Flammeovirga yaeyamensis: one gene and its partners. The protein of the gene in region 2 interacts with the protein of the main gene of each other region in a pairwise test. Links are inferred from orthologs where the notes say so. Each region holds a gene or a part of one and is shown on either strand. Other genes may lie near its edges.

What was found.
Region 1: the proteins of rplL (region 2) and dnaE interact in binary tests that used the Escherichia coli proteins (3 or more experiments, as listed by UniProt). The link is inferred for Flammeovirga yaeyamensis from one-to-one orthologs.
Region 3: the proteins of rplL (region 2) and obgE interact in binary tests that used the Escherichia coli proteins (3 or more experiments, as listed by UniProt). The link is inferred for Flammeovirga yaeyamensis from one-to-one orthologs.

What each region holds. Positions count from the first base shown.
Region 1 is NZ_CP076132.1:3,181,248-3,193,014, forward strand. The notes cover bases 3,520-8,352. They hold dnaE (DNA polymerase III subunit alpha), read right to left. Parts: upstream 7,986-8,352; coding sequence 3,720-7,985; downstream 3,520-3,719. Other genes in these bases: KMW28_RS12590 (trimeric intracellular cation channel family protein), read left to right, coding at 8,246-8,352. In the rest of the region: KMW28_RS12560 (hypothetical protein), read right to left, coding at 1-85; KMW28_RS12565 (metal-dependent hydrolase), read left to right, coding at 321-1,001; KMW28_RS12570 (carbohydrate porin), read right to left, coding at 1,366-2,712; KMW28_RS12575 (hypothetical protein), read right to left, coding at 2,811-3,053; KMW28_RS12580 (hypothetical protein), read right to left, coding at 3,170-3,424; more of KMW28_RS12590, read left to right, coding at 8,353-8,884; KMW28_RS12595 (hypothetical protein), read right to left, coding at 8,950-9,186; KMW28_RS12600 (dihydrofolate reductase family protein), read left to right, coding at 9,462-10,001; KMW28_RS12605 (hypothetical protein), read right to left, coding at 10,019-10,993; KMW28_RS12610 (hypothetical protein), read right to left, coding at 11,021-11,563. UniProt on the Escherichia coli protein: DNA polymerase III is a complex, multichain enzyme responsible for most of the replicative synthesis in bacteria. This DNA polymerase also exhibits 3' to 5' exonuclease activity. The alpha chain is the DNA polymerase catalytic subunit.
Region 2 is NZ_CP076132.1:4,588,753-4,598,451, reverse strand. What follows is about bases 2,734-5,498. They hold rplL (50S ribosomal protein L7/L12), read right to left. Parts: upstream 4,423-5,498; coding sequence 4,045-4,422; downstream 2,734-4,044. Other genes in these bases: rplA (50S ribosomal protein L1), read right to left, coding at 5,084-5,498; rplJ (50S ribosomal protein L10), read right to left, coding at 4,536-5,081; KMW28_RS18240 (hypothetical protein), read left to right, coding at 2,766-3,893. Also shown: KMW28_RS18250 (M16 family metallopeptidase), read left to right, coding at 1-793; KMW28_RS18245 (sulfotransferase family protein), read left to right, coding at 1,458-2,564; more of rplA, read right to left, coding at 5,499-5,776; rplK (50S ribosomal protein L11), read right to left, coding at 5,801-6,244; transcription termination/antitermination protein NusG, read right to left, coding at 6,246-6,818; preprotein translocase subunit SecE, read right to left, coding at 6,865-7,056; KMW28_RS18200 (hypothetical protein), read left to right, coding at 7,538-8,056; KMW28_RS18175 (AraC family transcriptional regulator), read right to left, coding at 9,167-9,699. UniProt on the Escherichia coli protein: The binding site for several of the GTPase factors involved in protein synthesis (IF-2, EF-Tu, EF-G and RF3). Is thus essential for accurate translation.
Region 3 is NZ_CP076132.1:507,103-516,817, forward strand. The notes cover bases 3,326-6,106. They hold obgE (GTPase ObgE), read right to left. Parts: upstream 5,376-6,106; coding sequence 4,275-5,375; downstream 3,326-4,274. Other genes in these bases: KMW28_RS01985 (Dps family protein), read left to right, coding at 3,634-4,113; KMW28_RS01995 (adenylate kinase), read right to left, coding at 5,578-6,106. In the rest of the region: KMW28_RS01970 (DUF2851 family protein), read right to left, coding at 1-32; KMW28_RS01975 (hypothetical protein), read right to left, coding at 162-572; KMW28_RS01980 (S9 family peptidase), read left to right, coding at 916-2,988; more of KMW28_RS01995, read right to left, coding at 6,107-6,150; KMW28_RS02000 (RNA polymerase sigma factor), read right to left, coding at 6,340-6,876; KMW28_RS02005 (ABC transporter ATP-binding protein), read right to left, coding at 6,988-8,769; KMW28_RS02010 (MarR family winged helix-turn-helix transcriptional regulator), read left to right, coding at 9,045-9,563; KMW28_RS02015 (3-hydroxyacyl-CoA dehydrogenase/enoyl-CoA hydratase family protein), read left to right, coding at 9,630-9,715. UniProt on the Escherichia coli protein: An essential GTPase which binds GTP, GDP and possibly (p)ppGpp with moderate affinity, with high nucleotide exchange rates and a fairly low GTP hydrolysis rate.

The DNA of each region.
Region 1 (11,767 bases), 1.4 Mb from region 2 along the record:
GTCTATTTTTTAATAGCTTCACTTTGTTATTATTTAGGGTAATACTTAATTCTTTTTTCAAAACAGCTCTCCTATTTGTTCGCATTATGAGTGAATAGTTTAGAGCATCATAAACATAAAATTGTTCCATTTTATTTGAAGAGTATGGCTTGTTTAATATGATATTTTAAGCAGTAATATTATATTGCTCAATATAAAACAAATTAAAAACAATTCAAATAATAAATTGTAATACTTGTATTAATATTCGCAAATTTGAATTGAATTTTCAATGTAACTTCATTACACTATTAATTTCATAAATTAATCTAAGTAACATTATGAATATCACTTTTTTAGGGCATGCTTCCCTTCTAATAGAAACCCAAGGCAAATCATTACTTGTTGATCCATTTATTTCAGCAAACGAAAAAGCTTCGCATATTAATATCGATGAATTAAAAGTAGATTACATTTTAATAACACATGGTCACCAAGACCACGTACTCGATGTTGAAGCAATAGCTGAACGCACAAAAGCACAAATCATATCCAACTTCGAGATCGTTTCTTACTATGGTGAAAAAGGATTGAATGGTCATCCAATGAATCACGGAGGTGAATTCTCTTTCGATTTTGGTCAACTGAAATACGTTAATGCCATTCACTCTAGTGTATTACCTGATGGTACTTACGGAGGCAATCCAGGCGGTTTTATTTTATCCAACGCTGAGGCTTGTATATACATTGCAGGAGATACGGCCCTCACAATGGATATGAAATTAATACCGATGACTTCACCTAAATTGGACTTAGCCATTCTACCTATTGGCGATAATTTCACCATGGGCGTAAATGACGCAGTAATTGCTTCTGAATTTGTAGAATGCGATAAAGTATTGGGATATCATTACGACACCTTCCCTCCAATTGTTATCGATCAAGCAGATGCGAAAGAGAAATTTAAAGCGAAAGGGAAAGAGTTGCTTTTACCTTCTATTGGTGAAAAAATATCTCTATAAATTAAAAATGAAAAGTTAAAAATGAAAAACGTGAAATGTCTGGGGGGAATAAATTCAAGTGAAGAGTGAAAAGCGAAGAGTAAAGAGCGTTTTTTAAAAAAACTTATAAGTGAGAACACTTATTGTTTATAGTAACAATAAGTGTTCTTGTCTTTAGTTCGGTGTTGAAAGTTTACACTAAATTATCTTGGACTACATTCCTCAGCGAGTCGACTTCAGTCACTCGGAACACGAACCACTTACACCGTCCACATATTCGAACTAAGAACATGCCCGACTTATGCAAACCTCTCTCACGGACCACTTACAAGTTAACCCTAACATTTCACGTTTTTCACTTTTCATTTTTAACTTTTCACTTAACTCAAAACCACCACTCCGATTTCAACCCAATATATTGTCCAAAATCCCCTTTATTTCCTGCTTCATAAAATTGAGATAAGCCATTCTGCTTTACGACATCATTATAAAAAGCTAAAGAGTAGACAAATCGGATATGAGGCCTTGCCATTAGTGATCTTTCTCTTGTTGGCACATATACTGGTGCGATGGTAAATTTATTCATCACTCCCAAACCTGGATCGAAACCGACTATACCGTTTGTGAATTCTTGATAATCCCTCATCTGATAATGGTATTCAAACATCAATTGAATTTTATCGGTTAAGAATACTTGTGGACGAACACCAACAGATAAGTCCCATTTTTCATTTGGGCGAGTAGTTCCTACAAACACTGGGGCTGAAGCACCTATGGCATATCGATAAACAGCATACCCCATGATACCCCATTTATCGTTGACATCCCAAACGAAATTTTCAGTAAAGTTTACACCATAGGCTCCATTAAATTGACCTGTCTGGTTCGGGTTACCAAAATTGATAAACGACCTTGAAGACCATCCATCATCACCAGGTCCATTGGCAATTCTAGAACCATATCGAATGGATGAATTATTAATAAAATCTCCTTTTTGATATCTGTGCATCACACCTCCTAAAACTCCATAATCACTTACCCTGTCTTTAATAAATACAGGATCCTTAAGTGAATCTTTACCTGTAAAATGATATTCAGCTAGTAAGTGTAATGAATTATTCTCGTTGATATCAATTTGATGTTGTAAGGCTAAAATATGTTTCTGACGACCATCATCATATAATTCATCACCATAGGGGTTTCCCGGCTGATCTTGTAAGACTAATGAGCTGACTAAGGCAATCTTTGTATTTCCATATTGAAAGCCAAATCCTTGACCTGTAAGGTTATTAAACGTCCAATAATCGGCCATATCGATATTTTTATCTCTGTAATACCTACTTCCAACCCACATGCTTACAGGTATGTTAAAGAGAGTATCATATACCTCAAGATACATTTCGGCAAAATTAATGACCGTATTATTAGCTATAAAAGTATTATTTCCTGAAAAGGATTGTGTGGTTAAAACAAATCGAATATTAGGTTTATCTTTTTCAATTTTAAAGATCTCCTCGATGTTGGCGACAACTGTCATTTCAATATAATCGTTCTCTTCATGACGCCCTCCTAAGGCTCCTTGATGACTTAAATTGAGTCTAGAGCCTACTTTTTCTTCATATACAGAGGAAGATACGCCTACTCTACCATAAGAATGAAATTCAAATTTTGGTTTTTGACCATAAACATAAGAAGAAAGAAAGAGAAGAAAGAGAATTAAGTATTTGTGCATAGTGTTTTTGATTGTAACACAATATACTTAATTAATTACCTACAAAAAAAGAGGCGAAACTAATTTTCAGTTTCACCTCTATAATTAAATGATAAAAACTAAGATGCTTTAGAGCAACATGCTTTTTCACCATTCGCAATTTTTTCTTTGCAACATTTATGCATTGTAGTGTCTTCATCCATTTTACAATTTGATTTATCACCACTAGAGCATTTATCACACTTTGCACAAGTTTCTGCTTTTTCCTTGTCACAACATCCTTGTTCAGCTGTTGAATTTGCCCCACAACTCATTAAAAAAAGAGCTGCAGAAATAGATAATACTTTTAATATCTTTTTCATCTCATATTAGGTTTAATAAAAAATCTCTCTTAAAGATACAATTTTTGAACGAAAAAAGAGGTTACTCAAATGAATGAGAAACCTCTTTTTAATGTCTTTTAAGCTAAGAAGTTAGCTTATGCCAATGCCTCAGTCAACTGATCCATTAGTTTTTTTGCTACGCTTCTTGGTTTTTGAGCCTTAAGGTCTGCTAAAACAGTTTGTGCTTCAGCTACTTTTTCGAATACACCTTCAGGGTTACCGTCGTTTTTAAAAGAAGCTAATACCCATTGTAGGTCATTCACTTGCTTTTCGTATTCTCCTTTTTTATTTAGGCTTGTTAATTTTGTCAGGGCAGCTTCAGCAGCTGCAACGATTTTTACTTCGCTCATGATAATTTATTTGGTTGCAATAGATATAATCTTTGTATCATTAACATTACAATTATAAAATATATCTATTTTGTTTGCAAATAGTTTGAACTCTTTGAAAATAAGTTTATTACAAGAATTTTAAACGTATTTACTACACAAACAAAGAATATCAATACAAATCATTAGTATAACACAAAATGGAAGAATTTTATTTCGGTTCAATTTACACTTTAATCTTACATTTGATGATTTTACTCAACTTATAGATTTTCCTATTTTTTGAATAAAAAAATCAAATTATTTTCAATAAAAGTTAAAACACTCTGTATTCTATCCCTTCCAATAAGTCCAATTTATTCAATAATTCTGTAGTTGGATCTACTTTATAAGTCTTAGAAAATAAGTTCACCACCATATTATCCTCTTTTGAGAAAACTTCCAATGACATTTCTCTATTCCCCTGATGCTCTTCAACAATGTCTACAAGTTCCATGATGGTATCGTCAGACAAAGATGCTACATCAACCGATAAATCGATCCCCTTACAGAAGTGGTCTTTTACAGAGGATAGAGCCATAATTCGCTTAGGATTCATCTCCCATTTACCCTTATCTCTATAGCTTTCTTTAACGTTACCAATTACACAAACAAAATCACCTTCATTCAAGAAATGACGGTGTTTGTTGAATGCCTCACCAAACATGGCCATCTGAGTGACTTGTTCATAATCTTCGATAGAAAAGATACCAAACTTATTACCGTTCTTACTTTCCAAGATCTTCGCTTCGGTAATCATACCACCCACTTTAATCTCTTGTTGTTTGTGTAAATCGATATTCTTCACTGGAATACAGAAGTTCTCTAATTCCATTCTGTACATATCCAACGGGTGGCCTGAGATAAAGAAACCAACTACTTCTTTCTCGAACCTCAACTCGACCAACTTCGACCATTCTTCTACTTCTGGAATTCTAGGTGGTGGCACAGAACCTCCATCAGTTCCTCCAAATAATGAAGCTTGGGCTGATAATTTATCTGCTTGTACACGGTTACCATAACGTAGAATCAGATCGATTCCTGAGAATTTTTCTCCCTCAGGAATATGGAAGTATTGTGCTCTATGGAACTCGTAATCATCAAATGCTCCAGCGTAGGCTAAAGATTCCATCACCTTTCTGTTCACCGCTTTAAGGTTCACTCTTTCGATAAAATCAAAAATTGATTCATACGGCTTTTCTTCACGTCCTTCAATAATAGCATTGATTGGACCTGAACCAACCCCTTTTACAGCACCTAAACCAAATCGAATCGCACCATCTTCGTTTACTGAGAATTTATACTCCGATTCGTTCACATCCGGCCCCAATACTTTGATACCCATTCGGCTACATTCTTCCATAAAGAAAGTCACCTTTTTGATATCACTCATGTTGTGAGTAAGTACCGATGCCATATACTCTGCAGGGTAATTCGCTTTTAAATAACCTGTATGGAAGGCTACCACCGAATAACAAGTCGAGTGGGATTTGTTAAAGGCGTAAGCGGCAAAGGCTTCCCAGTCAGTCCACACTTTTTCTAAGGCTTTCTGATCATGACCATTGCCTGTACCACCTTCAATAAACTTAGGTTTCAACTGCTCTAGTAAGGCAAAGATTTTCTTACCCATGGCCTTACGAAGCATATCGGCTTCACCTTTCGTAAACCCTGCCAACGATTGAGAAAGAAGCATTACTTGCTCTTGGTAGACCGTAATACCATACGTCTCTGCCAAGTACTCATCCATTTTTGGAATATCGTACACAATCTCTTCGTCACCGTGCTTACGGGCAATAAAGTTTGGAATATATTCCAAAGGACCCGGACGGTACAAGGCGTTCATGGCAATTAAGTCACCAAAAACGTCGGGCTTTAATGCACGAAGGTGTTTTTGCATACCAGCTGATTCAAACTGGAAAGTACCATTGGTCTCTCCCCTTTGATACAGTTCGTATGTCTTTCTATCATCCAATGGAATATCATCAGGATCGATTTCTATTCCATGTCTTTGTTTAATTAATTTGATGGCATCTTTGATGATGGACAAAGTTCTTAAACCTAAGAAGTCCATCTTCAGCATACCTGCTGATTCTACCACGGAGTTATCAAACTGTGTCACCAAAAGATCTGCATCTCTGGCGGTTGTCACAGGAATAAACTTCGTGATATCGTCTGGGGTGATAATAATACCACAGGCATGGATACCAGTATTTCTCACTGATCCCTCAAGAACTCTAGCTGTATTTAAAACCTGACCTTCAAGCCCGGTTTCTGTTGAAATCGCCTTTAATGAATTGGCCATTTCAATCTGGTCATTATTCAGTTTTTCCGTCAGTTGTTCATCCGACATACCAAATAATTTCTTGAGTTTCATATCGGGCACCAACTTCGCGATTCTATCGGCATCACTTAGCGGTAAATCCATTACTCTGGCCGTATCTCGAATAGACGATTTCGCGGCCATTGTACCGTATGTAATGATATGAGATACTTGGTTAAAACCATATTTATCCACTACCCAGTTGATAATCTTTTGTCGACCTTCATCATCAAAGTCAATATCAATATCGGGCAAGGACACACGGTCTGGATTCAAGAATCTCTCAAATAGTAAGTCGTATTTGATGGGATCCACATTGGTAATACCAATAGCATAGGCTACAGCTGATCCTGCTGCCGAACCACGGCCAGGTCCTACCGATACACCCATATTTCTAGCTTCCGTGGTAAAATCTTGTACAATCAAGAAATAACCAGGATAACCTGTATTTTCAATCGTCTTTAATTCGAAATCAAGACGTTCATCAATATCAGGAGTAATCTCCCCATAACGTTTCTTGGCACCTTCATAAGTAAGGTGACGAAGGAAGGCATTCTCCCCTCTTTTACCTCCATCCTTTTCGTCTTCCTCATCCTTAAACTCATCAGGAATATCGAAGGCGGGAAGTAAAACGTCTCTGGCTAATTCGTAAGGTTCTATTTTATCTACAATATCCTGAGTACACTCAATGGCCTCGGGTAAATCGTAGAATAGTTCTTTCATTTGATCGGCCGACTTGAAATAGAATTCGTGGTTAGGGAAACCAAATCTAAATCCTCTACCTCGACCAATTGGAGTAGATTGCTTCTCACCATCTTTTACACAAAGTAAAATATCGTGTGCACTCGCTCCTTCTTCATCAATGTAATAGACGTTGTTCGCAGCGAAATACTTCACATCATATTTCTCAGCAAAACGCAATAATACATCGTTCACGTGATCTTCTTCTTCTAAACCATGACGACATAATTCGATATAAAAATCGTCTTTGAAGTTTTCCAACCACCAAACAAATTCTTGCTCTGCTTGCTCTTCACCAACGTTCAGAATCAAGTTATTTACAGGGGATTGAAGACCACCTGTTGTCGCAATCAAATTGTCTTTATATTCTAATAGGATCTCCTTATCAATTCTAGCGTATGTACCATCTCTATCAGTATAAGCTCCTTCAATAAAACCTTCTGATGATAGTTTTGCTAAATTGTGATATCCTGCTTTATTCTTCGCAATTAGTACTTGATTAGAACGTCTATCAGGATCATCTCTAGTGAATTTTCTTTTCTTACGATCGTTCACTAAATACACTTCGCAACCAACGATTGGTTTTAAATCTGCTTTTAAAACATCTCTCACAAAGTGATAGGCAGTGTACATGTTACCATGGTCTGTTAGACAAACTGCTTCCGTTCCAAACTCTTTTGATTTTGCTACAAGGTCACCAATTGTACATGTAGCTCTAAGGATTGAAAACTGAGTATGGGTATGCAAATGAGTGAATGGAACATCTTTTAAACGTGCTAGACCTTCATCTTTGCTTATCGAACCTCTACCCTTATTTTTTGATGCAGTTTTGAAAGCAAAATTGGCTTCATCCAATTCTGGAGCTTCATAAACTACGGCTTCAACGGCAACATCATTGATAGGTTCAACAACACCATGTTCAATCAATCCAAAGAAACATCGAGCAGTAGCGTCAACGTCATATGCCGCATCATGGGCATCGGCAAAAGGAACACCAAATAGCTTGTTATGAAGTTCTGTTAAGCTTGGCGATTTGTATTTACCACCTCTACCGCCAGGAAGTGCACAGAAATCTGTAGATGAGGTCATGGTATCGATCACCGTCACTTCTTGGATAGTGCTATCGATGCCTGCTCTTAAAAATTCTGCTCCGGTAACATTAATATCGAACTGAAGGTTATGACCAATCTGACGATCCGCTTTGGTCAAATCCTTCTTGAATTCGTTCAATACATCTACAATAGGATGACCATGTTCCAACGCGTGTTCGGTAGTGATACCGTGCACTTTAGTGGCGTTAAATGGAATGGTATAACCATCAGGTCGCACGATTAAGTTTTGTGCTTTAATTAACTTACCATGATCATCATGAAGCTGCCATGCTAACTGAACCACTCGGGGCCAGTTGTCTAAGTCAGATAATGGTGCATTAAAGTTTTTTGGTAAACCCGTGGTTTCCGTATCGTATATGATGTATGCCATGCTACTTCCTTTCTTCAAATTGAGTTTACAAAACTAAGAAAAAAACAGTTGAATTTAGCATATCGTTTAGTATTATTCTGCATCAAGAAATCGATGGGTTTGAGGGTAAAATCATTAGGATTCATTTTGTATAAAAATTCCCACTTTTTGATGTTGAAATAAAAGATTTATCACATTTTTGCAGCGAAAAAATTATCTTCCTTTTTCTGAGACGAAAAATATAATAAATTAAGTATCATAAAACTTAAAAAAACACACTATTGGAAGAAATCATTTATTACATCGGTGTCATAGGGTCTTTTGCATTAGCAATCTCAGGGGCTTTAGTGGGCATGAATAAAAAACTTGATCCTTTTGGAGTAATTATCGTTGCTTTTGTCACTGCTGTTGGCGGTGGAACATTACGAGATACCTTATTGGAAGGAAGAGATGTCTTTTGGATAGCTGATCCTAGTTATATTTATTTCATTTTAGGTGGTGCTTTTTTTGCGATGATTTTCCAAGACAAACTAGATAGATTTAGAACTTCTTTATTACTATTTGATACCATCGGATTGGCTTTATTTTCTGTTGCCGGTGTTCAAATAGGTCTGTCGTTCGACTTGCCCTATATTATATGTGTGATTCTTGGTGTAATTACAGGAGCATTTGGTGGGGTATCAAGAGATATTTTAGTAAATGAAATTCCGGTAGTCTTTCAAAAAGAAATTTATGCTACCATAAGTATCATTGGTAGTATTTTATATATCATTTTATATCATTTTGAATGCAGTAGACTCATTAATCAAATGATCCCTATTGCTAGCATTATTGTATTGAGAACTTTTGTAGTATACAAAGAAGTGACACTTCCATCAATTTATAAAAACGATGAGGTGGTCGATGAAGAAGAATGGTAAAAAAATGGCACAAAAAAAGGTGATGTTTAGGTTAACATCACCATATATATGCGACTGATAATGGTCTATTTTTCTGTTTCAAATTCAGGATTTGGTTCTATTCCTCTATTAATCATTAGTGGCCAAATTCCACTAAAAATAAGGATAGGAACATATATATAATATCTTTGAGGGATCTCTAAACCTAACGAAAGTACATATGACTTTGCCATTGCGGCAAGGACTAGCAATACAAAAGTTAAAACGATCCCTAATTGTGCGATGGGCAATAATTGTATAGATCCGATTTTTAAAGGTTTCATGTATATATGCTTTTAATAGTTATCTGAATTAATATATAAATTTTATACGTAAGATTTGAGTTAATGTTCAATTATTAGTGTAATATCTACTTTTATTTACATTCTTAATATAATTATAAATACAATAGCAACAAAGTGGCCTAATTACCATAATAGCAACAATTTAATAACTCGTATAACAAAAAAAAGTTCAAGAAAATTCAATTTTTATTTTTAAATGATTAATGATTAAATTGTTAATATATCTATATCCAAACCTCTAATTCCAAATACAAATGAGAAAAATAATCACTTACATCGCTATGAGTATTGACGGTAAAATTGCTGATAGCAAAGGTGGGGTAAAGTGGCTCGATGAATTCACTCATAAAGATGAGAATTACGGGTATGAAGAATTTTACAAAAACATTGATACTACCATCATGGGAAACACTACTTATCAGCATATAAAAAATATGGGGGTTGAGTTTCCGTACATGGGTAAAAATAATTATGTCATTACTAAGAACAGGGAGAAGTTAAAAGAAGATCATATTGATTATATCTCCGAAGATGTTATTGGTACCATACGATCACTTAAAAATGTCCCCTCTGATAAAGACATTTGGTTAATTGGTGGTGGAAAGATAAATTCATTATTACAAGATAATGGACTCATCGACGAAATGCGTCTTTTTATCGCTCCTGTCCTCTTAGGGAATGGTATTCCTCTCTTTTCTCCCTTTGGAAAGATTACTAAATTCAAATTGATTTCTAGTAAACAATATGCTTCTGGAATGGTAGAAATGAGATATAAAAAACTGGTGGTCTCCTAAGAAACCACCTTTTTTATTTATTGCTTCACGATTACCCATTCTATTCTATAACTCTGACCTAAAACCGATGTTGGTCCTTGGTGTCTTACATACATAGAATCGGCAGAAGCATTGTGTTGGGTAGATAAATTCATGGTATTTCCCTGTGTATCGGTAATCCCAATCACCCCATTATAATATTCTTCTGTGCCTGTTGTTGGGGCTGCGCCCCAAGCCCACGCTCCTTGATAAAGGCCATTTTGTAAAAAGACTGGATCATTTATCGTTTGGAATGCACCATCTAAAACCGAAACATCAAGTGCTGAGGTGGTATTCCATTCTGCAACAAAATTAGCTCCCCAACTTGCAGTGAAACCTATATTTACTGTAGTTGTATCCGTATAATCTAGATAAACAGTAGTTCCACTATAATTCTTCATTAGATAAGCTGAAGATACCGTCCATTGTGTCCCCGTTAAGAAGAATGTACCATTTGCGGGATTGGTTGCTAAATCAAATTTAATATCTTGGACTCCTTGATTTCCCGTGATATCAGTTACAGTAATACGAATTGTAACTAAGCCTGAAAAGCGTAATAAACTATTCAAAACATATCCATCCAACTTAAAATCAACATCCGATTGTCCTGCCAGATTATTCGCAACCGGAATATTCACCGTTGCTCTGGTATTAATTGCCGTTAATTGTGCTAAATCAGAAACAGATAGATTCACTAAATCATAAGAAAGTGCTATATTGTCCTCTTCAGTTCCACCAACAAACACATCAATCTTACCTCCTGAAATAGCTGCAGGAGTGGTTACTTTTAAATTGATATAGAGCTCATCTTCGTTAAAAGTAGTAGCAGAATCTTTAATGGTGGCATTAGGATCGAATCCATTAATACCCGTAAAAGCTACAGTCGGGTCACTAGCTTCTTCTTCACTACATGAGTAGAATAAAAAGGATAATAATAGAAAGGAAATGAATAATTGCTTAAGGTGTAATTTCATTTTTTAATTGATTTGATAAATGGGTAATTAATTTTCAGAATCGTCGGGTTGCATATCAAATTGTAGTTGATAGCGGTACGTTTTTTCTCTTATTCTGGCGGTTCTTTCATAAGAACATTCAATTCTACCTTCGTAAACTCTAGTGCTCAGTCTTACATCACCTATCAGTAAAAATCCTGGAATGTAATCAAGATCATCTGCGATATCTTCGTACTCTCGATAATCCCATTGACTCACCATTAAAGTGTCAGAGGCAAAAAAAATGTCTTCATCTGCTTCAAAAAATCTGTGAATAATGTCCTTGTCTAGGGCTTCTGAATTATACCATTGCGATTGTCCGCTTAATTCAGCATTAAATCTAAAGTCAACATCCACCTCACCAGGCCCATGTTCTAAATAAAAGGAATAGCTTCCGCTTTGATCTGTAAAATTGGTTTTGAAGTCAACGGAAGTAACCTTCCATTTCGTAGAACTTACTACGTTAGCGTTTGACAGTTCGGCGACTGAGGGGTCTGTGTATTCTTCACAGCCCCAAATAAATAAAATAGGTATTAACAGGAAAAATCTCATGATAATAGTTGCTTTCCCTCACAACATGAATATAGTCGTTTGCTGTTCCCAAATTGAGGAGTAAATGATAGTTTCTTTAATTATTGCTATTGTATTCTTGATAAAAAAACAAAAGAGAAGTAACCTCATCTTACGATAAGATCACTTCTCTTTATTATTGACTAAGTAGAATTATTTTGTTTTACTTCACATCAAACCATCTGA
Region 2 (9,699 bases):
CTTTTATGGAGAAGATCACCCTTTTGGATCTACATTATCAGCTGAACAAATACTTCAATTTTCAATAGATGATGTTCAGAAATACTACAACGATCAAATCATTGGAGCACCTTTTGAAATATTCATATCAGGCGATTTTGATGATTCATGCTTAAAGATTTTAAGTGATCAGTTAGGAAAAATTGAAATTAAAAAAGGAAGTGCTATTTTAAAATATCCTAAGTTTGTCGATAAAATTAATTCGAATGAACTAAAAATATATGACGCAAAGGATGGATCTGTACAATCTAGTATAAGAATAGGTTGCCCAACGTTTACTTTGCCTCATAATGACTTAGAAGCGTTTTCAGTGATGAATGAAATGCTTGGAGGGTATTTTGGGTCTAGATTGATGAAAAACATTAGAGAGGAAAAGGGGCTTACTTACGGAATTCATTCATCGTTTAGAAATGAACAAAATCAAGGGTATTTTTTAATTGCAACTGATGTAAAAAAAGAATTAAGAGAAGTAGCAACAACCGAAATTTATAAAGAAATAGAAAAATTAGGTAACGAACCTATTTCCCAAGAAGAATTAATAACTGTACAAAACTATATGTCAGGTAATTTTATCATGTCTATTAATTCGAATATTTCATTGTTAGAGGTAACAAAAGGTTTATATAAGAAAGGATTGGACTTCGACTACTACGATACATATGTAAGTAGAATTCAGTCTGTAACAACACAGCAAGTTCAAGATATGGTCAAAAAATATTTATTAGGAGATATGTTAGAAGTGGTTGTAGGGTAATACAAACTTCTATAAATAACAAAAGTGGTAGCAAACATGAATTGTTTTCTACCACTTTTTTGTGAGTTGAAGTTTGTGAAGTAATTACCTAGTAGTAATCCGACAATTTGATTGTCGTTGTTAATTGCTTCAAAAAATCTGTGTCTTCTAGTTTAGTACTTTAGTTGAAAGTTTGTCTAACACAGAATAAAAAAATGTTTGTAATGTTAGTCTGTTTGTTTAATAAAGTGTAATAAAAACAGTTAAAGACGTTACTTTTCTTACTCCGTTTTTATGTTGATACAATTCTAATATAATTAATTTTAATAAACAATATTAGTTAACAAATTCAATTACATTTAGTTAAATATTAATAGTACGTATAGGAATAGTGATAAATTAAATAAAAGATAAGTAAAATTACGTGCTTAGATACTCACTCAATAAAAAATTCAATTTCTCTAAAAAAGTTGACATTACTTGATAAACTTACATATGTTTAAATTTTGTTAGAAGGTGTACAAAATGTAACAATAAATGTAAATCAAATTAATTTTTTGAAGAGTTATCACGTTACATAAGGTATCAAAACATCTATTACCTATGTATATTTACATGGGATATATCAATTATTTGATTTTAATATTTATCTTTTATTCAATTTTAAAGTAATCCGAAAAGAATTATGGCTTCATTCGATAAGTTAGATATGGCTACATTATCAGGTAGTTCACTCGCTAATTTTAATAAAATAGAAAAAGACTATACTATTGAACCTCAGTTTAAAAATAAGTTTAACAAGGCGAAATTGATTAGTACTTTATGTTATCCTGTTGAGAAAATAAATCAAAATTTACTTTATGGTAAGGCAGATAGCATAACAATAGATAAAGATCCAGTATTCATTTTAGGTCATTGGAGAAGTGGAACAACACATTTGCATAATTTATTAGCAAAAGATCCTCAGTTTGGATTTGTGAATACTTTTCAAAGTGTGTTTCCTAATGCTTTAATGTTTGGAAAAAATATTTTCACAGCAATGATGAAAATATTTATGCCCAAAGAACGTCCAGCTGATGGATTAAAATTAGATCCAGCTTTTCCACAAGAGGAAGAATTTGCCTTAGGTAATATTCATGATATGAGTTTCTATTATTTTTGGTACTTCCCTCAAGATACACTTAAGATATTTGATAAATTTTTATTAGGTAAAGGTTTGTCTGAGGAAAAGAAACAAAAGTGGAGAGATGAATATTTACGTTTTGCAAAATTAGCTTTGATGCAAACAAAAGGTGAACGTTTTCTTTCTAAGAACCCTCCTCATACGGCAAGAGTTGATGAAATTCTTAAGGTATTTCCGAATGCTAAGTTTATCTATATATATAGAAATCCATATGAAGTTTTTGGTTCTACTTTTAGATTTTTCAAGGGAGTACTTCCTAGTCAGAAATTTCAAGAAATCACTGACGACCAATTATCAGATAATATCTTAAAAGTATTTACAAAGATGTATGATAAATATGAAAGTGATAAATCTTTAATTCCAGAGGGAAATCTTGTTGAAGTGAAGTATGAAGAATTTTCAAAAGATAACATAGGGTATTTATCAGATATTTATCGTGATTTAAATATTGGTGATTTCAATTCTGTAAAACCATTAATGGAAGAGTACTTAAATGGTTTGGGAACGCATAAGAAGCATCAATATAATTTCCCACAAGATGTCATAGACAAAGTGAATGAACACTGGCATTATGCATTTGAAAAGTGGGATTATGAAATGATTAAATAGAGAATAAGTTTTAGAATAAATATATAAAAGTCACTTTAGAAATGAAGTGGCTTTTTTTAATTTGAATGTACCACATTATCTATTGGTACAAGGAATAATTGGTTCATATTATAAAATGAACCGATTTTTTTTTGCCATTACTTTAAGTTAGAAACATGAAATGAAACTGGATTAACAGTATGAAATGAAAAACGATTAACTATGAAAAAACTACTATTTTTTTTAGCAAGCATTATTGTTTCTACACAACTAATGGCTGTGAATTATTACCCAAATGGAGATCAAGAAATCAATTCTTGGACTGAATGGCAAAATACAAGTAATTGGACAAGAGTTGGAGGGGGTACAGGATATCCCATATTAGGTGATAAAGTTATTTTGGGTAACTCAAAGTCTTTAACTATTGATTTCGACCTTCCTACGAATATTGGTGGTGGCATCTACATGGAATTAGAAGCTGATGGAAGATTAATAAATGGAGTGCTTAATATTCTTGGCGATTTAAATATGGAAGAAGCCAATGTTCAAATTGAAATCTATGGCTATTTAGAGATCGAAGACGATATGAATGTTGATAATGGGAACCTATTTCTAAAAAATGGAGGTGAACTCATTGTAAACGATAATTTCACAAGGTTAGATATAGGTAGTGGACAAATAGAGATAGCAGGTGATGGAACAAGGTTAGTGGTTGAGGGGAACTTTTATGATGGTCATTACACTCCTTTAGTATTTAATGCTCCAACAATCGAAATTACAGGTGCTTGTTTTACAAAAGAAGGATCTTTTTGTGATATCAATTTACCAGTAGAATTAGTTTCTTTTGAGGTGAAAAAAGATGGATTTAAAAATATAATCCTATGGAAAACGGCACAAGAAATAAATAATGATTATTTCATTTTATTAAAATCTTATGACAAAATAAACTGGATTGAAATAGAAAGAAAGGAGGGGGCTGGAAATTCAAATACTACTTTGAGCTATTCAGTAGTAGATAGTAATATAGAAGCTTCAGGTAAAATTTATTATCAGCTTATTCAAGTTGATTTTGATGGAACAGAAACAGTATATGGCCCTTTAATGGTATTGGATGGACAAAGTCAAGATATTGTTAAAGTGTACACTTATGGAGATCGTTTTGCTTTTATGCTTGGAGATGAAATAAAAAATATAAAGTATACAGTAATTTCATCCAATGGGGCAATGAGACACTTTGAAGGTTCAGAGAATAATTACTTTGAAATAAGTAAAACAGATCTTTATCAAGGGATCAATATTATACATATTTACTTTGGGGCTAAGATCTATTCAAAAAAGATTTATAATTAATTTCTTCAATTAATAAAGCTAGTATAAATTAACGATTCCAAAAGATAGCTCATGAAGTTTTCATGAGTTGTTTTTTTTTGATACAAAAAAAGGGTGAACCTTTCGGATCACCCTTTATATCTATATCGATTAATTTTAGATCAAACTAAAATTATTTGATTTCGATTTCAGCACCTTCAGCAGCTAATGCATCTTTCAACGCTTCAGCTTCTTCTTTAGAGATACCTTCTTTTACTGGAGCTGGAGCAGAATCAGCTAATTCTTTAGCTTCTTTCAAACCTAAACCAGCAGCTGATTTAAGAGCTTTGACTACTTTCAATTTAGCTGAACCAGCTGACTTCAAGATTACGTCGAATTCAGTTTTTTCTTCAGCAGCAGCACCACCTTCAGCACCACCTGCAACCATTACTGGAGCAGCAGCAGCAGCTGGCTCGATACCATGCTCTTCTTTCAAGATCTCAGCAAGTTCTTGTACTTCCTTAACTGTTAGGTTTACTAACTCTTCTGCGAATTTTTTCAAATCTGCCATTTTTGTAAAATTAAAATGTGTTTTTAAATAAAGTTACGATTTATATATATGGAAGCAACTAGGCGTAACGTTCTAAAGCCATTGTTGCAAGAGGTTGGTTAGAAAGGTCTATATTACTCTCCTTTCTCCTCTAGCGTTTTCAACAAGCCAGATAATGTCTGTCCTGAAGATTGTAAAGCGCTAACAACGTTCTTAGCAGGCGATTGTAACAATCCAAGGATGTCGCCAATAAGCTCTGCTTTTGATTTTACTGCTGTTAATGCTTCTAAGTGTTCACCACCTACGTAAAGACCACCGTCGATTGAAGCTGCCTTCAATGCTGGGATTTTACGATCTTTTGGCATACCCGCTTGGAAGTCCTTAAGAACTTTTGCTGGAGCAGCACCAGATTCTGGTGAGAACAAGATACCTGACATACCCTTAAGAGCACCCTCTTTAAGTTCTGCGTAGTCAGTTTGTGTATCCAATTTGTCAAGAGCTTTCGCAATTAGCGTGTTCTTGACTACTTGATATTCGATACCCTTTGAGAAACAAGCCTTACGGAATGTGTTTACTTCATCAACAGTCATAGTTGCACTGTTTACGATGTAGAAGTAATCACAAGCCGCCAATTTTTGACTTAAGTCCTCAACGAGTTGTACTTTCTGATCTTTTGTCATAATTAGCTATCGATAGAACTCTTCTCAACTTTGATACCAGGACCCATAGTTGTAGAGATCGTTACGCTCTTAAAATATGTACCTTTAGCCGATGAAGGCTTTAACTTAGATAAAGTCTGAATCAACTCAGCTGCATTTTCTTTTAACTGCTCAGCAGTAAAAGATGATTTACCAACTGAAGTATGAATGATACCAGTTTTGTCAACTTTAAAGTCGATTTTACCAGCTTTCACTTCTTTCACAGCTTTACCAACTTCTAATGTTACTGTACCCGCTTTAGGGTTTGGCATTAGACCACGAGGACCTAAAACTCTACCTAAACGACCTACTTTAGCCATTACTGTTGGCATAGTGATGATTACGTCGATATCAGTCCATCCACCTTCGATTTTCTTGATGAATTCGTCTAAACCAGCGTAGTCAGCACCTGCTGCTTTTGCTTCTTCTTCTTTGTCTGGAGTAACTAGAGCAAGAACTCTAACTTCTTTACCTACACCGTGAGGAAGAGTTACCACACCACGAACCATTTGATCCGCTTTACGTGGGTCAACACCTAAACGCACGTCTAAGTCTACAGAAGCGTCGAACTTCTCGAAAGAGATTTCTTTCACAAGTTCTGTAGCTTTCTCCAGCGTGTATTCTTGAGTTCTATCATATTTAGATAGAGCCTCTTTCATTTTTTTTGATACTGCCATGATTAAAAACTAATTCTTGTAAAATTAAGCCTCCCAAGGAGCTGTTCCTTCTACTGTGATACCCATGCTACGAGCTGTACCCGCAACCATTTTCATACCTGATTCAACTGTAGAACAGTTAAGATCTGGTAACTTTGTTTCTGCAATCGTTCTAACTTGATCCCAAGTAACTTTCGCTACTTTTTTACGGTTAGGCTCTGATGAACCTTTTTTAACTTTCGCCGCATCCAGGATTAAGTTTGCCGCAGGAGGAGTTTTGATTACGAATTCAAAAGACTTGTCTTTGTAAATTGTAATTAAAACAGGCAATAATTGCCCACCTTTGTCTTGTGTTCTTGCGTTGAACTGTTTACAGAAATCCATAATGTTCAAACCCTTCGAACCTAACGCAGGACCTACTGGCGGCGACGGATTGGCTGCTCCACCTTTAATTTGAAGCTTCAGGAAACCTTCGATTTCTTTTGCCATTTTACTCTTCTTTTTCTACTTGTTTATAATCGAGTTCTACTGGTGCATTACGACCAAAGATCTTCACCATGACATTGAGTTTTTTCTTCTCTTCGAAGACTTCCTCTACGCTTCCGGAGAATCCAGAGAATGGACCATCCATAACACGTACTGTTTCGCCGACAGAGTAAGACGTATCATGTTTAACTTCGCCTTCGTCCGACTCATCGACTTTGCCTAGGATCTGATTAATCTCTGACTCGCGCATTGGTTTTGGAAGCACTGTCGGATCTTTCGTATCCGCGTTTAGAAATCCAATGACACCAGGAACACTATTAATCGTGTGTTGAACCTCACCGTTTGTTAAATCAGCTTGGACGATAACATAGCCTGGAAGCAAATTTTTCTCAACAGCGATCTTTTTGATCTTACCGTCTCTTTGCTTTCTTGCTTGATATACTTTTTCCGTAGGTACGATAACTTCAGTGATGAAATTTTCAAGCTTTTGATTTTCCAACTCTTTAAGAAGGTAATCTTTCACTTTCTTTTCCTGACCACTTACAGCTCTTACTACATACCATTTAAGGTCACCCATAGCTTTTAAGTTTAATCTGTTGAGGTTTCTTAACTAAATAAATTACTTATATCGCTTTGTAGATAAACTCCAAAGCTGCATTGATTAGTGAATCTGCTCCACCAATCACTAGAGCAAACACCAAAGAAGCAACTAATACTAAGATTGAGCTATCCTTTGCTTCACTGAATGACATCCAAGATACGTTGTCTGTCATTTCTGTGTATGACTCTTTAATAAACTGAATTACTTTATTCATAATTCTTTCGATTTTCACACAAAAAAAGTTGTTGATTTGTAACAACTTTTTCTGATACTAAGTTTTAAAAATGAATTGAACGGCTAAATATAAGAAGTTCAATTTAATTTTGCACGGGCAGTAGGATTCGAACCCACGACCTGCGGTTTTGGAGACCGTAACTCTACCAGCTGAGCTATGCCCGTTTGTCGGTTATTTTCAGTGGTTTATATAATCACCTCGAATTTCCGAGATGCAAAGGTAGATACTTGAAATAAATAAACAAATAAGAATGTGAAATTTTTTCTTAATTCATATTAATATACAGTCACTTAAAGACAATAAATGTATATTGCTACCCATTATTTATATATGTACTGCTAATATCTGTATTAAATTATTCCTTTTTCTTTTTATGAAAAATTTTTTGATTTTAATTTTTGTTACTGGTTTTTTAAACATTTTACATGCTCAAGAAAAAAATCTGAGTGATTGTATCGTTATGAAAGATGGTGTAATAAATATTTTTGCATCATCAACATCTGTGGAAGATTCATTTTTTCAATTGTCAGTGAAGAGAAGTAACAAAACAGTATTTTGGGAAGTCTTTAGAGAAATAGGGGAATTAAAAAGAAAATATGAAATCAATAAACTTCCAGTAGGTATATATAAATTTCAATTTGCATTAGATGGAAAAGCAGTATATGGAGAGGTGTCTAAACTTACCTCTAGTACCACAATGAAAATTTATGATTCAGACATTTCTTATAAAAGACCATTTTTTGAAGTAGCTGTAGAAAGTGATACACTAAAGGTGAATGGCTTTTTTGGAGAAAATGAAGAAGTAAAACTCTCCATGAAAAAAGAATCTGATGACGATGACTCCTATTCTGCACAATTAAAATTGTTAAAAGGAGAGTTAAAGACGCAATACATACTCTCTGATTTTAATCCAGGATTGTATGTAATCCGTGCACAAATTGATGATAGAACGTTTGTAAGAAACTTTGAGATAAAATAATTGATACTTTAATAAGTTAGCTCTCAATTAGTTTACATTCCTTTAGAAAAGTTTTTTGTAGTTTTCTTTGCAGAATTGAATTCATGCTATACCTTTGCACTCGCAATCGGGACAAACGGTCACGATGAAGACAATGAGTGTGAAGAATAAGTAAACATCCGAAGGTATCTGGGAAGGTTCCAGAGCGGTCAAATGGGACGGACTGTAAATCCGTTGCTTCGGCTTCGCAGGTTCGAATCCTGCCCCTCCCACACAATGTTTACTTAATCTGGGAAGGTTCCAGAGCGGTCAAATGGGACGGACTGTAAATCCGTTGCTTCGGCTTCGCAGGTTCGAATCCTGCCCCTCCCACACAACATTGTACGCGGGTGTAGCTCAGTTGGTAGAGCGACAGCCTTCCAAGCTGTAGGTCGCGGGTTCGAGCCTCGTCACCCGCTCAAAGGTCAATCGGAAACGGTTGACCTTTTTGCGTTTCTAAGGGTTATTATTTTAATACGTTTCTATTCCTCTAAAGAAAGGAACAAATAATTTCTATTCTCTTAAACAATCACTTACCGTAATTTTTAAAAAGTATCTGATCGTTTTGTTGGAAATGTCCCTAAAGAACTGTTTTCTTTGTAACATCATGCGGGTGTAGCTCAGTTGGTAGAGCGACAGCCTTCCAAGCTGTAGGTCGCGGGTTCGAGCCTCGTCACCCGCTCGCAGAGGTCAATCAGAAATGGTTGACCTTTTTTTGTGTTTAAGATTTAGTGTCAATTGAGTTGTGGAGACATCACGAGGGGTTACACCGCCTCTTTAACGAAGAAGTAAGGAAAAGGTCTTTATTAAGTTTATTATATTTCTATTGAATTGAATGTTGAGGAAGGGTGGGCCACGAGGGGTTGCACCACCTCGTTTCAAATAACAGATATTTCATTTATCAGATTCAATCCTAAATTTTTACTTTATACCTCTTACTTTTTAAAAATTATCCCCAGGAATAAATTCTTGGGCTTATGATACTCTGTCAATATAGTAAATTTTTGCCCTTAGTTCCTTAGTTCTTAGTTAAAACGAGCGTTAAATTTGCTACCTGCTACCTGCTACCTGCTACCTGCTACCTGCTACCTGCTAACTAATCTCAATAATCTTCCTCCTATACTCCGCTGGCGTCATCCCCATAATCAGTTTAAACTGTCGATGGAAATAAGACATATTCTCATAGCCACAGTCCATGGCTATTTGAGTGATAGGTTCATTGGTTTCTTGTAATTCCTGACAAATACTATGTACTCTAAACTCATTCAAGTACTGAGTGAACGTTTTCTTAAATCTATTTTTAAAGAATTTACAAAACGATGACTTGGTCATACAGCATAATTCTGCCATCTGATCTACCTGTATTGGAGATTGAAAATGATTTTCTATATGATGTATAATCCTATCAACTCGCTTACTTGATTTTTGAAAAGAAGTTTTATCTATAGGTTCGGAAAGAATACTGTAATCTTTCAATTCAGATAATTGATGTAAAACATCGAGAAAAACAATCAACCGAGACATATCAGATAGTTGGTTTAGTGATTTCATTTTCTCCCCAATCTCCTCCGTAATCTTTGACTGCGGAAACATAATGCCTCCATTTGCTTTTTCTAATAGTAAAT
Region 3 (9,715 bases), 4.1 Mb from region 2 along the record:
TGCCATACAAAATGTAAAAAGTCTTCGCGCATGAGAATAGTTATTAGAATCGTACTTTCCGAAGATAGTTATCATTTTGAAGACCACAAAAAAGCCAAGAGAAAATTTCCCTTGGCCTTTTAAAACTGTTATGCTTATTTTTCTACTATATTATTTTTCGACTATTTATATTGTCTTGCATACACAAGAACTTTTCTTTGTAGTCTATCTATATCTTTTTGATCTACTGAGTGTAAACCTAATTCTAATGCCTTAAAGTAAGCGTCTCTAGCTTTTTCAGGTTGACCAACTCTAACGTAATAATCACCTAAAACTTCAACTGATTTACTATTTTCATTGATACTTAATGCATGATCAATCCAACCTTTAGCCATTTCTAAATCGGCGTTCCAGTTAATAGCCAACTCAGCAGCATTTGTATATGTTTCGTAATCTGATTTGTCTGCTCCTTTAATCATTTTTACCAACTTTGCTGAATTTTCCTCTGTAGGTAATTCCAAATCGTTTGTATTGGCAAAAGAAGCTAAACTTAATGATAATAAGAATGATAGAGTGATGATAAACTGTTTCATAATTGTATTTAGTATTTAAGTATTTTAAAAATTAATTTGACACACTATCTATTATTCCAAGTTGATGCCAAAAAAATATAACTAAAACTAAATCAGTTAGTTATGTGATAGAAATATTTTTTCAGCTCAAAAACACCGTTCGATTTCGAACGCTATTTCAACGGGTTGAACACATTGTTACTCATATCCGAACACTTTGTGTTTACATTCATTAATTGGGTTGCGTTTTGAAGTAAAAACTTCAGAATTAGTTTAATTATCATTAGATAATGTGATAATTCCTTTAAATATTTTAGAGTGGTTTCATCGAATAAGTTAATTTTGTTTCTCAAAACAGAAAAAGATGAAAAACAATATCACACCGCCTATTGCACGACGTGAACCAAAAGTGCTAGAGAAACACGGAGATAAACGTACTGACCCTTATTACTGGATGCGTGATAGAGAAAATCAAGAAGTAATTGATTACCTCAATGCAGAGAATAAGTATATAGACGATGTGATGTCTGAACATAAACAGTTCGAAGAAGATTTATTTCAGGAACTGAAAGGTCGTATCCAAGAAAAAGATGAAAGCGTTCCTTATAAAGCGAGAGATTACTTTTACTATGTGCGTTATATAGAAGGTGGAGAGTATCCTTTGTATTGCCGTAAGAAAGGCAACTTGGAAGCAGAGGAGGAAGTGATGTTGAACGCCAACGATCATGCAAAAGATCAAAGCTATTACAAGATCGGAGGAATGACTGTCGGTGAGGATCAAAATCTTTTGGCTTATTCTGAAGATGTAGTAGGTAGAAGAATCTATACTGTTCGATTTAAAAACATCGATACCAACGAAATTTTAGAAGATGTTTTAGAAGAAACCACAGGTGATGCCGTATGGGCTGCTGATGGAAAAACACTTTTCTATACCACTCAAGATAAAGAAACGCTTCGTCCAGATAAAGTTTGGAGACACACACTAGGTACTCCGCAATCTGATGATGTAGTTGTGTATGAAGAAAACGACGATACTTTCTGGATTGGTGTGAGGAGAACAAAGTCAAGAGAATATTTAGCGATTGAATCGGGTTCTACTTTAACCACAGAGACAAGAATTCTGAAAGCAGATAATCCTACAGGTGAATTCAAAGCGTTTCTTCCAAGAGAGAGAAAACACGAATACAGTATCTCTCATTTCAATGGTGCATTTTATGTAGTGACCAACTGGGAAGCAAAGAACTTCCGTTTAATGAAAGTTGCCGAAAATGTAGATACCACAAATAAAGAAAACTGGGAAGAGGTCATCGCTCATCGTGACGATACAATGATCGAAGGCTTGGACATCTTCAAAAACTTTTATGTTGTAGAGGAGAGAAGAGATGGCCTAGTACATATCAGAATTATTAAATGGGAAGATGGATCTGAGCATTATTTAGATTTTGGCGAAGAGACGTATTCTGCGTGGACAAGTGCTAACCCAGATTTTAATACTGATATCCTTCGTTACGGCTACAATTCTCTAACTACACCTTACTCTGAGTACGATTACAATATGATCGATCGCTCAAAAGTGCTTTTAAAGCAACAGAAAGTAGTTGGTAAATTCGATCCGAACGATTACGAAGCAAAACGTTTATATGCTACAGCCAAAGATGGTGTAAAAGTGCCGATCTCAGTAGTCTACAAAAAAGGATTTAAATTAAATGGTGAACATCCTTTATATATGACTGGCTATGGATCTTATGGTATTTCATATGATGTAGCCTTTTCACCATCAAGAATTAGTTTGATGGAAAGAGGGTATGCCTATGCTATTGCTCATATTCGAGGAGGTGAAGACTTAGGTCGTGCTTGGTACGAAGACGGCAAGCTTCTCAAAAAGAAAAACACATTTGATGATTTTATCGCTTGTTCTGAATATTTGATAGATCAGAAATATACATCAGCCGATAAATTTGTAGTCAATGGCGGATCAGCCGGAGGATTATTAATGGGGGCTGTAGTTAACGCTCGACCAGATTTATACAAATTAGTCATTGCAGACGTACCATTCGTTGATGTAGTGACCACAATGTTGGATGAATCTATTCCATTAACCACTGGAGAATATGATGAGTGGGGTAATCCAAACGATAAGGAGTATTATGATTACATGTTATCGTACTCACCATATGATCAAGTAGAGAAGAAAAGTTATCCACACTTATTGATTACTTCAGGTTTGCACGATTCTCAGGTTCAATATTGGGAACCTACAAAATGGGCGGCCAAACTAAGAATCGAAAACACTAGTGATAACTACATCTTCCTTAAAACAAATATGGATGCAGGTCACAGTGGAGCATCAGGTCGTTTTCAACGTTTCAAAGAAGTAGCATTTGAATATGCGACTATTTTTGCGATTGTGACGCCGGATCAGATGAAGCCTTTGTAAAATAGTTAGTTTAGATAGCTCATTGGGTACTTCCAGGTTGATTCATGACTAGCGCAAGTTTCCTAACTTGTGCCCGCGTAATGAGGAGCGAACTATCTGCAAAAAATATATCAAAAAGCCACATTATTACTATATGATGTGGCTTTTTTGTGTCTACATCACACATCATACATCTAACATCACATATTTATAACGCCTGGTTCGTGAAACGAGGGGTTGCACCACCTCGTTGGGGAAGATGGGTAAATGGAGAGATTTGAAAAAGAAGAGGAGATGAATAAGACGGTAATTATTAGATGGTTAAATTGAGGGGTTTCACCACCTCAATAATTGATAAAGTAGTCCACCCTTTAGTTTCTTAGTTCCTTAGTTATTACCGAGGTCGGGAGACCTCTAACGTTTTTAGGCACAAATGTCGCTAGCGCTTAACATTTGAGCCAGTATTACTTCTTCCCTCTTACTTCTTACTTAAAACGAGCGTTAAATTTGCTACCTGCTACCTGCTACCTGCTACCTCAATCTTCTTCCATTATCAAAAAAACAGATGTATAATCAAACCTTATATTGATATAAAAATTTATAATTTCCATCTATCAATTACTTTCCTCACCTTTGTAATGTTATCAATCAAAAACAAATACAAAAATGGAAACAATAAACATCAACGCAATCGGATTAGAAGTGACAACTGCAAGATCATTAGCAGGTTCATTAAATACATTATTAGCTAATTTTCAGTTGTACTATCAAAATTTAAGAGGTTTACACTGGAATATTCAAGGTAAAAATTTCTTTGAGTTACACGCTAAATTCGAAGAATTATATACAGGGGCAAATGATAGAGTCGACGAGATTGCCGAAAGAATTTTGACATTAGGAGAACAACCATTGCATACATTTTCTGATTACATCGAAGCATCGGAAATTAAGCAAGGAAAAAATATTGTAGACGATCAATCATCAGTAGAATTAGTGAGAAACAATCTAGCGATATTACTTAAGATTGAAAGACAGATTTTATCACAAGCAGGAGACGCAGAAGACGAAGGTACAGCTGCACTAATTTCGGAACTTATTAGTGAGCAAGAGAAAACCGTTTGGATGCTGAATGCTTGGTTAAACTAAAGTATAATTTGCTAGAATTTTCATCTCAAACTTTGGACACAGACTTAATTAACCCAAACTTATCAATCAAAGCCTCAACATTTAATTGTTGAGGTTTTTGTTTTTACAAAAAAAGGAGGCTTTGATATCAAAACCTCCTCTAAATATTTTTATGGTCAACCTTAGTCGTCCGCCTCATTTTCCAAATCAATATTATCTTGATATGGATTATAGTCGTTTAATGGTTGATCGTAATCTTCTTCTTCAAAATCTTCTTCCTCTTCTTCAACACCTTCATTGATAGCTTCCCAAAGCAGATCTTTTAATTCAGGAATACCTTTTTGAATTACTGATGAGATAAATACATAAGGAACTCCATCAGGTAATGTCTCTTTGATAAGATCTTCTAGCTCATCGTCCAGCATATCGCTTTTAGTAATTGCAAGAAGACGGTTTTTGTCCAATAACTCAGGGTTATACTTTGTCAATTCGTTGACTAAAATTTCGTAATCCTTAGCCACATCTTCACTGTCGGCAGGGACCATAAATAATAGTACCGAGTTTCTCTCGATATGACGTAAGAAACGAATACCTAAACCTTTTCCTTCTGCAGCTCCTTCGATAATACCAGGAATATCGGCCATGATAAACGATTTGTTATCGTGGTAAGGAATTACACCAAGGTTAGGAACCATGGTGGTGAATGGATAATCTGCAATTTCTGGTTTTGCAGCAGAAAGAACAGAAAGTAAAGTAGATTTACCTGCGTTAGGGAATCCTACCAAACCAACATCAGCAAGTACTTTAAGCTCAAGAATTACCCAAGCTTCCTCGCATTCCTCTCCAGGTTGAGCGTATCTAGGAGTTTGGTTGGTTGCCGTTTTGAAATTACGGTTACCCAAACCACCTTTACCACCTTTCATCAAGATTACTTCTTGACCAGGTTCTGTCAGCTCACAGATTTTTTCACCTGTTTCTGCATCTTTGGCAATTGTACCTAGAGGAACAGGAAGGATAATATCTTCACCATCAGCACCACTTTTACCTGTACCACTACCACTAACACCATTAAAACCGTGAATATGTTTACGGTATTTTAGGTGAAGTAATGTCCAGTGCTGCTTATCTGCTTTTAAGATGATATGACCACCACGACCACCATCTCCTCCATCAGGTCCACCTTTTGGAACGTGCTTTTCTCTACGGAAAGAAACCGCACCTGCTCCTCCTGCACCAGAGCGGACAAAGACTTTAACGTAATCTATAAAATTTGATGATGCCATATCTGTATCTTAATTACTTGATAAATAAGTGGTTGATAGTTATAAACTTGATGCTTAAATATCAGCCGAACCGCAAAGTTAGACAATGTATTTTTTTAAACTATACATTATTAACATCTTTTTAATACCCGGAGATTTTGAGCATAAAAAAAGCACGAGGACCAGCCTCATGCTTTTTGTCTCTATAATGTATAATTATAGACTATAAAGATTCAATTGCAGTACAAGCATTTTCGAAGATTTCTTCGATAGTACCTACACCGTTAATTGATTTGAATTTACCTTGACCTTCGTAGAAGTTCGCTACAGGAGCAGTTTTGTTATTGTACTCCTGTACACGGTTACGGATCAAATCTTCGTTTTGATCATCTGTACGACCAGAAGTCTCACCACGTTTTAAGATACGTTTTGTCAACTCTTCTTCATCCACCTCTAAAGCAACCATACCAGAAATAGCGATGTCATTGCTTGCCATTAATTGGTCTAAAGCTTCTGCTTGAGCTACAGTACGAGGGAAACCATCAAAGATAAAACCGTTACCAGTTTTAAATTCTTTGATCTTAGAGTCGATCATACCAATAACTACTTCATCAGGAACTAATTGACCTTGGTCCATCAATTCTTTTGCTTTTAGCCCAAGTGGAGTACCCGCTGCGATTTCACCACGAAGTAAATCACCAGTAGAAAGGTGAGTCAATTCGTACTTCGCTTTGATTTTATCACTTTGCGTACCTTTACCAGCACCCGGAGGGCCAAATAATACAAGATTGATCATTTTGTAAGTTTATTTTAGTATAAAATATTTCTTCATCTTAATTAAGAGAAATACCCTTAAACGGCAAAACTAAAAAAAATACCGAATTAATTGTAAGATAATGTTCTCTTAATTTAAAATTGATGTACTTGAAAAAGGTTTATTTAGAAAAATGGCAATGAATTGGATATAAATCGGTTGCAATACGAATTATATATTTATTTTAAGGTTTGATCTTAAAATGCTTAGGGCTTTACTCATTCTTTTTTCTATGGCCTTAATGCTTACATCTAATCTATCGCTTATTTCCGCATAGGTCAAACCTTCCATACGATTCATTAAAAAAACTTCTTTACTTTTATCTGGCAACTGATTAATGGTTTCTTCCAATGAATGTTGAAACTCATTCAATTCCATCTTAAATTCTGGATTGGTTTCTGTTTCTCCGTCTTTCTTATTTTGTTTTTGCTCGAATTGTAACACCACTTTATTATGCTTGATGTAATTCATCGCAAGATTATTCGCAATCGTATATAAGTAAGTTTTAGCTGTTTCTTTGATCACCTTTTCACGCGCTTCCCAAAATTTGATATACGCTTCCTGTGCGATATCTTCTGCCGCGTCGATATCGCCTAATTTGTAATAAATGAAACTTCGGATACTTTCGAAATACTGATCGAAAAGCAACTTTAAATCTTTTTCATTTATTTGGGCTTGATTGTTTTCTTGATAATTTATTGACGTCACTTTTAATTGTCATATGAATAGAGAAGTTCTTGAATTTTTTATTTTAAACCAATAAAATTTTTCAAGAGACTTACGCTAGAGGGTAAAAATACAAAAGTTATTGAATAATGTTTACAAATTATTCCCTTTAGATTGCTGTTCGAATAAGGTATTATAATGACCTTTTTTCTCAAGAAGTTCATTATGAGTACCTTCTTCAATAATTTTACCTTCATGAAGCACAATTATTTTATCAGCCAATTTTGCAGAAGAAACTCTGTGAGAGATGATTACAGAAGTTTTATTCTTCATTACCCTCTGTAAATTATTTAAAATTAGGTTTTCAGTTTTCGTATCTACCGCAGAAAGACTATCGTCTAATACTAAAATTTTAGGATTCCCTAAGATAGCTCTAGCAATCGTCGTTCTTTGTTTTTGACCACCAGATAACGTAATACCACGTTCGCCCACTAAAGTATCCAATCCTTTGTCCATCTGAACGATATTTTCATAAAGTCCAGCGTCTTTTGTAGCTTGAATGATATCTTCTTCTGTCGCATCTGTCTTAGCAAAAGAAATATTATTTCTTAAGCTATTAGAAAATAGGAAGACATCTTGTGGAGCCATATTAATCTGTGATCTGATATCTTGAAGGTTATATCCTTTAAGATCTTCTCCATCAATATAAATAGTACCTGATGAAGGATCGTAAAGACGAGAAATAAGGTTGGCTACAGTACTCTTACCAGATCCTGTAGTACCTAAAATCGCTAATGTTTTACCAGATTCAATCTCAAAAGATAATTCATCTAATGCTTTAATTCCAGAGTCAGGATAGACCAAAGAAACTTTATCGAATTTTAGATTACCTTTAATATCTTTCTTTTCTGAAGAGGTAGAAACTATATCTGGAGTTTCGTTTAAAAACTCATTAATTCTTTTCTGAGAGGCAGCTGCTCGTTGTACAATACTTGTTACCCATCCTAAAGAGGTGACAGGCCATGTAAGCAACGTTACATACATAATAAATTCGGCAATTACACCCGCAGTGATCGTACCTTTTTCTACTTCTATACCACCAACATATACCGTAAGGATAGTCGATAGACCGATGAGGAACAACATCAAAGGGTAGAACATCGAGTTCACTTTGGCTAACTCTAGTTGTCTGTTCTGGTATTCTGTAGCGTTTTCATCAAATTGTGAGAGCGATTCGTTTTCTCTTACAAAAGCTTTAATCACTCGAATTCCAGAAAAAGCTTCTTGTACAAAAGTCGACATCGAAGACAGCTGTTGCTGTATCAATTCAGACTTCTTATTGATGATATTATTGACGAAGTAAATACTGATCGATAAAAGAGGAAGAGGAAATAAAGCCCAGAAAGTAAGATGAACATTGATACTTAACATGATACCAATGGTCAGAATAAAGGAAATGATCATGTTGATTGAATACATGATAGCAGGTCCTAAATACATTCTCACTTTACTTACATCTTCAGAGATTCTTGCCATCAAATCGCCAGTATTGTTCTTTCTGTAGAAGCTCAAAGAGAGTTTTTGATAATGCTCGAAGATATCATTTTTCAAATCGTATTCTATCAAACGCGACATCACAATGATAGTCTGACGAACAAGAAATAAGAATACGCCTCTCATAAGGGCCATCAATACAATGATCCCTCCGTAAAGAAGTACCGTTTGAAAGAAATCATCTACAAAAACAGTATGTTCTGCTGATCCTTTCAATAGCTCTTGTGTCTTGAAAGTATCAATAACTAGATCAAGAGCGTAACGTACAACTTGTGCGGGTGCAATGGCAAAAATGTTTGATATGATCATGAAGATGATCCCAAGGGTCAGCCTAAAACCATATCGAATAATGTATTTATTTAAGAAAGCGAGTTCTTTCATGCTTCTTTAAGAAATCTTTTTTGAAAGATAATAGGGATAATTGTTGTCACAAAATATCGAAACACAAATGTAACCAAATAGTTTAAACATGAATGTAAAGAGAGGTTTGGATAAGGAAATTTTAAACTTAAAATCATGAAAATTTTATATCTGAAGGGTAAATTCTAAATAAGATTTAATATTTTATCTAAAAATGTTATGCTTGCATACCTTTTATTTCTATATTTGACAAACACACACACCAAACAATACATCACAAAAGTAAAAATGAAAGCATGGAGGGATTGCGCAGATCTGAAAAAAAGAAGCAGTCGGTCGACTTAAGTATCAAAGCCACTTGGTTAGGAATTTCGAAGATGTATAACCTATTAGGTGCACCTTATGATATTTCCCATTCTATAGGATTCGTATTGTTGAATATTGATCCGGTAGATGGAACGCCCGCGACTAAAATTGCTCCTTTGATGGGTATGGAAGCAAGGAGTTTGACCAGAATGCTTAAAAATTTCGAAGAAAAAGGTTTAATAGTTAGAATACCTGATAAACACGACAAACGTAAGGTGATTATCAAGTTGACTGATTACGGACAAGCCAAACGCGAAATGTCGAAACAGACGGTAAAGGTTTTTCAGAGAAGAGTAGAAGAGAAAGTTTCCTTAGACGAATTAGGCGTTTTTTTTCATGTGATGGATCAAATTAATGATGTCATTAAAGACCCTAAAAATCATATGTTTGATGAGATTAGAGACCGTTTAAAAGAATACGGTATCACAGAAGACAATCTCAACAAATAATATGATACTATCTATCTCGATTCAATTTTGAATACACATAAATAAACAACACAAATCGGTAAACCGATGAAGAAAAGAACTATCAGGAAAGTAGCAGTACTTGGCTCCGGAGTTATGGGGTCGCGTATCGCATGTCACTTTGCGAATGTAGG